DNA from 2 places in the Mesorhizobium sp. M0106 genome. Region 1 is predicted to be linked to the other one. Evidence: predicted binding sites of a transcription regulator. Region 1 holds the regulator's gene; the other holds the start of a gene.
What was found. Region 1 encodes PhoB, which activates phosphate uptake and scavenging genes when phosphate is short. Its sites were predicted from a motif close to TGTCATNNANCTGTCAT; they were not measured.
Positions count from the first base shown of each region.

Region 2: a site for PhoB is predicted at 2,619-2,635, ahead of olsB (l-ornithine N(alpha)-acyltransferase). Genes of this name have one in related genera too.

Region 1 covers NZ_JAMYUA010000018.1:29,186-33,397, reverse strand. The annotation lists gene xylF (D-xylose ABC transporter substrate-binding protein) at 1-671, opposite strand, end outside; gene NKJ55_RS18690 (ROK family protein) at 958-2,202, shown strand; gene phoB (phosphate regulon transcriptional regulator PhoB) at 2,212-2,901, opposite strand; gene phoU (phosphate signaling complex protein PhoU) at 2,918-3,625, opposite strand; gene pstB (phosphate ABC transporter ATP-binding protein PstB) at 3,658-4,212, opposite strand, start outside.
Region 2 covers NZ_JAMYUA010000001.1:269,721-273,932, reverse strand. The annotation lists gene NKJ55_RS01330 (cupin domain-containing protein) at 1-258, opposite strand, end outside; gene NKJ55_RS01325 (TetR/AcrR family transcriptional regulator) at 312-962, opposite strand; gene NKJ55_RS01320 (trimeric intracellular cation channel family protein) at 1,038-1,670, shown strand; gene olsB (l-ornithine N(alpha)-acyltransferase) at 1,680-2,555, opposite strand; gene NKJ55_RS01310 (hybrid sensor histidine kinase/response regulator) at 2,705-4,212, opposite strand, start outside.

The sequences.
Region 1 (4,212 bases):
CCGGCAGTGCCGTCATTAGCGGCGACCACGGCATCGACCTTGTTGTCGTTGGCGGTCAGGAACTGTTCCATGTTCTTCTGAGCGTTGGCCGGCAGCCAGCCGTCCGTATAGGCCTCGCCGACATTCTTGATCTTGCCGCCGTCGATGGCCTCCTTCAGCACCTCCATCGAACCGGCAAACAGGAAATCGGCATTCGGATCGGAACCCGAACCCTTGATGAAGACGTAGTTGCCTTCCGGCTTCACCTTGAAGACTTCGCGGGCCTGCATGCGGCCGACTTCCTTGTTGTCGAAGGTCAGATAGAACACGTCCTTGTTCTCGATCAGCCGGTCATAGCCGACGACCGGGATGCCTTCGTCCAGTGCCTTCTGCACGGCCGGCCCGATGGCCGAGGCGTCCTGCGCTAGGATGATCAGTGCGTTGGCGCCCTGCGAGATCAGGCTCTCGACGTCGGTGAGCTGCTTGCCGGGGTTGGACTGTGCGTCGGCGGAAATATACTTGTCGCCTGCGGCCTCGATGGCCGCCTTCATTGCGGCCTCGTCGGTCTTCCAGCGCTCTTCCTGGAAGTTCGACCAGGAAACGCCGATGACCTTGTCTTTAGCCTGCGCCACCGACGCCAGCGCCAGCGTCATGGCGACACCCGCCAGAATGGCGGTCGTGAATTTCTTCATCATATCCTCCCTGCGCCGCGTACGGCGTGACCAATTGGCTCAAAGACCAGCTTAGAAGCTCTAATTTTTTCGAGCCTCGAAAAAATACTGGCCCGATCTCCGGCTGCTGTCAACATCGATTCTGATGGATTTTGATGACTCTGCGAGTTTTTTCGAGCGTCGGAATAAACGATGACAGCGCCACCTGCATCTGACACTATTTGCCTGCATCCGACACTATTTGTCGGACATTACCGACGGCTTCCGGTTCATGAGCGGCCGCGGCAACCGGGAGGAAAGCAAAACAATGTCGGTCGGAATCCGCCATGACGATTTGCGCCGGCGCAACCGGGCGATGGTGATCTCGGCGGTGCGCCGGGCCGGCCAGCCATCGCGTACTGAGATCGCAGCTACCACCGGCCTCAGTCATTCGACCATATCGGCGATCTCTTCCGACCTGATACGGGAAGGCATCCTCGCCGAGAGCAAGGCAAGTGAGCCCGTTTCGTTGAAACGCGGTCGTCCGCAGGTCGGCCTCGCCCTCAATCCGGAAGCGGCGGCGGTGCTGACCGTGGTGTTGTCGCTGAATTTCCTGTCGGCCGCCATTATCGACTATACGGGACAGGTGGTCGCCGAGGAACAGCGCCGGCTGGACACGCTGACCATGCCGCGCGACGAGCTGATCCGTGAATGCATGGCCATCGTCCGGCGCCGGCTGCAGGATCCAGACCTTGACGTCCGCAGTGTCGCCCGCATCGCCCTGGCGATTCAGGGCATTACCGACTCCCCTGCACGCGCCATGCTGTGGTCGCCGATCACGCCGCAGACCGACATCGCCTTTGCCGACATGCTGGAGGGCGAATTCGGCATCCCGGCAACGGTGGAGAACGACTGCAACATGATGGCGGTGGCTTTGCGCTGGCGCAATCCGGATCGCTATCGCGACGACTTCATCGCCATCCTGCTTTCGCATGGCATCGGCATGGGGCTGGTGCTGAAGGGCGAACTGTTCACCGGGACGCATTCCTCGGGCGGCGAATTTGGCCACATGATCCATCGTCCGGGCGGCGCGCTCTGCCGTTGCGGGCGGCGCGGCTGCATCGAGGCGTATGCCGGCAACTACGCCATCTGGCGCAACGCCAGGCAGATGAGCGAAGACAGCGAACCGGTCGCCGACGTCAGCGACGCCGACATGCGAGCACTGGCGGCCCGGGCGCGCGAGAAAGATGGGCCGGAACGCGAGGCCTACCGCAAGGCCGGCGAAGCGCTGGGTTTCGGTCTCGGCTCGCTGTTCGCGCTGATCGATCCGGCACCGGTCGCGATGGTCGGCGCCAGTGCCGCCGCCTTCGATCTGATCGAGCCGGCCTTGCGGAAGGCAATCGCCCAGACCGCCGGCGGCCAGCATTCAGGCTCGATCTCCTTCGATACAGAGCCGAACGAATTGCCGCTGATCCGCGAAGGCTGCGCGATGCGGGCGTTAAGCTTCGTCGACCAGGAGATTTTCGCGCCGGGCGCGCAAATGAGGCCCAGCGTCAGAAAGAACGTAGCATGACCAGGCGGGTCAATCTTCCCTGATCGCATAGCCGGCACCGCGGATGGTGCGGATGACATCCGGCATCCGGCCGTTGTTGACGGCTTTGCGCAGCCGCCCGACATGCACGTCGACGGTGCGTTCGTCGATGTAGATTGTCTCGCCCCAGACATTATCGAGTAACTGGCTGCGCGAGAAGACACGGCCCGGATGCCGCATCATGAACTCGAGCAGCCGGAATTCGGTCGGCCCGAGCCTGATTTCGCTCTTCTTGCGATAGACCCTGTGCGATTCGCGATCGAGCACGATGTCGCCGACCTTCAGCACGCTGGACAGCACTTCCGGCTTGGCGCGCCGCAGCAGCGCCTTGACCCTGGCCATGAATTCCGGTGTCGAAAACGGTTTGACCAGATAGTCGTCGGCGCCGGTCGAAAGACCGCGCACCCGGTCGCTCTCCTCGCCGCGCGCGGTCAGCATGATGATCGGCAGCCGCTCGGTTTCGGGGCGCACCCGCAACCGACGACAGAGCTCGATGCCGGAAACCGCTGGTATCATCCAGTCGAGCACCAAAAGGTCGGGCACATTCTCCTGCAAACGGATCTCGGCTTCGTCCCCGCGTGTCACCACCTCGACCTGGTAGCCTTCGGATTCGAGATTGTAGCGGAGCAGCACACCCAACGGCTCCTCGTCCTCCACCACCATTATGCGTGGTGCGATCATCGGCTGGGCACCCCCATCATGTCACCGGTGCGGACATTGTCGTTTCGTCCTGCTTCGGACGATTGACCGGCAATTGCTCGCCGGTCAGCACATAATACGCATTTTCGGCGATGTTGGTGACATGGTCGCCGATCCGCTCCAGATTCTTGGCGCAGAACAGCAGGTGCGTGCAAGCGGTGATGTTGCGCGGATCTTCCATCATGTAGGTCAACAGCTCGCGGAACACGGACGTGTATTTGACGTCGATGCGCTCGTCGGCGGCACGCAGCTTGGCCAACGCGGCCGCATCGCCTGCAGCATATTCCTCGATGACACCCTGCACCTGGATGAGAACCAGCTGCGCCATCGCGTCGATGGAATGCGACAGGTCCCGCGGCGTGGCGCTGAGGCTGACCGCACTCACGCGCTTGGCGATATTCTTGGCAAGGTCGCCGATGCGTTCGAGGTCGCCCGCCATGCGGATCGCTCCGACCACATGGCGAAGATCGTGGGCCATCGGCTGGCGTTTGGCGATCAGGGTGATGGCGCGGTCGTCCAGTTCGCGTTGACGCGCATCCATGATGGCGTCGTCGGAAACGACGCGTTGCGCCAGCACGTTGTCGGAATTCAACAGGGCCTTGGTCGCCCCGCCGACCATCGAACCGGCGAGGTCGGCCATGTCGCGGATCAGCTTGCTGATCTGCTCGAGATCCTCGTCGAAAGAAGCGACTGTGTGTTCGCCCATGGTCCTGTCCTCATATGCATGATCGGAACGGCTCAGCCGAAGCGGCCAGTGATGTAGTCCTGCGTGCGCTTCTCGCGGGGTGACGTGAAGATCTTCTCGGTCCGGTCGAACTCGACCAGCTCACCCAGATACATGAAGGCGGTCTGGCGCGACACGCGCGCCGCTTGCTGCATGTTGTGGGTTACGATGACGATCGTGTAGTCGGCTTGCAACTCGTCGATCAGTTCCTCGATCTTGGCGGTCGACAACGGGTCGAGGGCCGAAGCCGGTTCGTCGAGCAGAATGACTTCCGGCTTCACGGCCACCGTGCGGGCGATACAGAGCCGCTGCTGCTGGCCGCCGGACAGGCTCAAGCCGCTGGCGTTGAGCTTGTCCTTGACCTCGCTCCACAGCGCGGCGCGCTTCAACGCCTGTTCGACGCGGCCGTCCATCTCGGACTTGCCGAGGTTCTCGTAGAGCCTGACGCCGAAGGCGATGTTCTCGTAGATCGACATCGGGAACGGCGTCGGCTTCTGGAACACCATGCCGATCTTGGTCCTGAGGAGGTTGAGATCCTGCGACCGGTCGAGAATGTTCTTGCCGTCGAG
Region 2 (4,212 bases), on a different contig from region 1:
GGCGGAATTCACCATCGAGCAATAGTTTTTGATGCCGGGCAGGGTGGACCAGACCTCGCCAGCCGACTTGGCGCTGTCAATGTCCGCCCATTCGAGTATCTCCGTCCAGCCTCCCTCGGATTTAAGGAGGCGACGATTGATGAAACCCTTGAGCTTCCGCACCTCGTCATTCACTTCATCTCTGGTCTGCAGGAACATCTGCTCGGTGAATCCGGGCTTCAATGCAAATTCGGTGATTTCAACGACATTCGTGTCCATGACTTCCTCCCTTTGCTACCTGACCTTTGTTTCGCCTCCCGCATTCTGTTCGCTCAAGACGTGCTCGTTCGGCCTTGGCCTTTGAGCCAGCAGAGCGCCATTTCTGTTGCCGTTTCGACTGCGAGGTCCACCGTCATGCCGCGTATCCGCATCGCGTTGAACGTCGGAAAGTCGAATAGAAAGCTGATTGCCTGCACGACATCATCGCCGGGACCGTCGTTGGCCAGGGCCTCGCGCACGAATCCGGCCACCATGTGTCGCAGGTATTCCTCCCATTCCCGCATGGCTGGAAGCTCGCGCTCGCGCAGGTCGCTTTCGAGATGCCGTCCGCCACGGTGGTAGAAGGCGAACAGCTCGTTGGCGACCCGGCGCAACCGTTCTTTAGGGTGCGTCGCCCCGCCGATTATCTCAGTCACCGATTCGGGCGACGGAGGACGCAGACGCTCCATCAGCACTTCGCCGCACGCCGGCACCAGGTCATCCAGAGTAGGAAAATGCTTGTAGACGGTGCCAACGGCGACATCGGCTTCCGTAGCGATGTCCTTCCAAGTCGTGCCAAAGATGCCGTTCTGGGTGTGCAGCTTGATTGTCGCGTCGAGAATGCGCTGCCTCGTCTTGGCGAAGGCGGCAGTCCGGGAACCCATGCTGTAGCGGCGAGGGGACATAGACGTCCACTTAAATAATTGAATGAACAATTCAATCATTTAATTTATCTGGAGTCAATCCAGATTCGCAGGAGCCACTCGCTATTCCCCACTCGCTATTTCATTATTCACCCCATGAACCCGATCGAGCTTCTCGACTATGCCGGCGTCGCCGTCTTCGCGGCGACCGGTGCGCTGGCCGCCTCGCGCAAACAGCTCGACATTATCGGTTACCTGTTTCTGGCTAGCGTTGCCGGCATCGGGGGCGGAACGTTTCGCGACGTCATCCTCAACGTGCCCGTGTTCTGGGTGGGAAACCGCGACTATGTGCTAATCTGTGCAGCGGTGGCGGTCGTCGTCTTCTTCAGCGCACATCGTTTGGAGTCCCGCTACAAATTGCTGCTCTGGCTCGACGCCATAGGTCTTGCCGCATTTTCGGTGATGGGCGCGGCCAAGGGGCTGACGATCACCGGGTCACCTGCAGTTTCGATCGTCACCGGCATGCTCACCGCAACCCTTGGCGGCATTCTGCGCGATCTATTGACAGGCGAGCCTTCGGTGCTCCTGCGACCGGAGATCTACGTTACCGCAGCGCTTGCCGGCGCCGGCCTCTACACACTTGGCGATTTCGCCGGACTGCCGCCGCTTGCGTCGGGCCTGGCAGGTTTCATGGCGGCTTTCTGCGTACGCGGCGGCGCGCTGAAATTCGGCTGGGCCTTTCCGTCCTACAAAAGCAAGCCTGGCCGGCGTCCGGAAGATATTCCCTGATTTAAGGTGTCAGGCCGCAAACCGCTGCGCTTCTCCGCCATAATAATTGACGTAGCGGGCGCCGATCTCCTTGACCGGCATCACCACGAACACGTCGACCGTCGAGAATTCACGGTCGATGACGCAGCCGTCGCCGATGCGCGCGCCGACGCGCAGATAGCCCTTGACCAGCGGCGGCATCGCGGCGATCGCCGCCTTGGTATTGACGGCCTCGATCGGCATCAGATCCATGGAACAATAGCGCCCGGCGACGGCGCGCACGTCCCAGGATGAATTCGTCCGGCAGTGGTGGGCAAGATAGGTCAGCGCCTCCGCATGTGCCGCCGGCACGGTGCCGTGGAACGACGCGCAGCCGGTCATCACGCCGATGCCGTAATGGTTGATGTAGGCCCAGATGCCTTGCCACAGCGCCTCGATGGTGCGCTTCGAGCGGTATTCCGGCAGAACGCAGGAGCGGCCGAGCTCGAGGAAGCGCTGGCCGGGATGCCGCGCGATCAGCTTGGTCAGCTCGAATTCACCTTCGGAATAGAAGCCGCCGGCGGCCGCGGCAATCTCCTGCCGCAGCAGGCGGTAGGTGCCGACGATGCGGCGATGCTCGGGGCCGGAAAGCGAAGTATCGAAGACCAGCAGATGATCGCAGAGGGGATCGAAGCGATCGGCATCGCGGCGGTCCTGCATCTGGAACAGGTCCTTCCTGGCACCAAGCTCGTCGTAGAACACCCGGTAGCGCACTTCCTGCGCGGCAGCGATCTCGGCCTCGTTGCGGGCGAGCCGCACTTCGAGATTGCCGATGCGGCCGAGCGATGCGCCTTTTATGACGGCATCGGCGTTCCGGCCGACGAGCAAAGGCCCGCTGGCGTTCGGCCGAGCATCACATTCCGGCATGACTGTATGCACGAGTGATTCTCCTTCGAGCCATCCCTCTTGGCACGGGGATACGGTGTAGGTGCAACAGGATTGTGACAGTACCGTGATACGGCTCTGCGGGCAATACTTCGTCGGCTGGGTAATCTATCAACCGTCTATGTTGTGCCTCAGGCGGCCGCTTGCCCTTCGACCGCATGAACCAGGGCATCGGGGTCGAGCGGCTTGGTGACGAAGCCGCTGGCACCGTGAGCGAGCACGGCGTGGCGGGTCTTTTCCTGGCTGTCGGCCGACAGCACCATGATCGGCACCGGCGGCACCGCGGTCTCCTCCTCATGGCGGCGGATGGCGGCGATGGCGTCCAGGCCGTCCATGACAGGCATATGCAAGTCCATCAGCACCACGTCGTAACGGTGCTTGTGGCCGGTGCTGATGACCGCCTCGACGGCGGCCTTGCCGTTGCCGACCACTTTCACGCGATGCCCGGCCTTCAGCAGCGTGGCGCGGGCCAGCATGGCGTTGATGTCGTTGTCCTCGGCGATCAGCACCGACAGGCCCTGCTGGCGGGCGCCAATGGCGTGCCCCGCCTGCGCGCCGCGCCTTTGCAGTTGCGGCTCGGCGATGACCGGCGCGTGGCTGGTCAAAAGCACGCGCAGCAATGTCTCGCCGCGCACCGGCCTCGCAAGGAAGGTGGCGTAACCATTGGCACGGAACTCGCCAAGCATGCCACGGTCGGTCGGTGCGATCAGCGTCACTGCTTCGCAATCGGCAAATCCGCTCTGGCGCAGGCGCCTGAGCAGCCTGCCGTCGCTTTGCTCCATGGCAGCATCGATCAGCAGCACGTCGCAGCTCTCGGCGAAAGGGGTGGCCTGGGCGGCGGCGGTGGCCAGATCGACCGTGCCGCCATTGGCGCGAATGGTGCGGGCGAGGGCTTCGGCCTCGACCAGGTTCTTCGACACGATCACCGCATGCCGGCCCGACAGCGCGTCCTGGCGGATCTGCGGCGCCTCGACGGCGGAAATAGCGGGAATCTCGAAGACGAATTCGGACCCCTGGCCAAGCCGGCTCGACACAGAGATAGTGCCGCCCATGGCGGTCACCAGGCGCTTGGAAATGGCGAGACCGAGGCCGGCACCGCCATGCGCACGGGTCGAGGTGCCGTCAGCCTGTTCGAAGTCCTCGAATATGCGCTCCATGTCCTGCTCGCGCAGACCGGGGCCGGTGTCGGTGATGCTGAAGCGGATGCGGTCGGTGGTTTCGGTGCGGACGCGGGCGATGCTTGCCAGGACGCCGCCGCTGTCGGTGAACTTGACGGCGTTGCCGATGAGATTGAGCAGCACCTGCCTGACCCTGCCGGGGTCGGCGGTGATCAGCTGCGGCACGTCGGGTTCGACATGACAGCCGAGGCCGATATCCTTGGCAAAAGCCCGCGCCGCCAAAAGCTCGATGACATTGTCGGCGATCTCGCGCACCGACATCGGCTGCGGTTCGGGATCGAAGCGGCCGGCCTCGATCTTGGAGTAGTCGAGCAGGTCCTCGATCAGCGCCAGCAGCGCGCTGGCCGAGGTCGAGATGGCGCCGACATAGGTCCGCTGCTCGGGCGAAAGGCTGGTGTCGGCGAGAAGCCGGGCCATGCCCATGATGCCGTTCATCGGCGTGCGGATCTCGTGGCTGACGG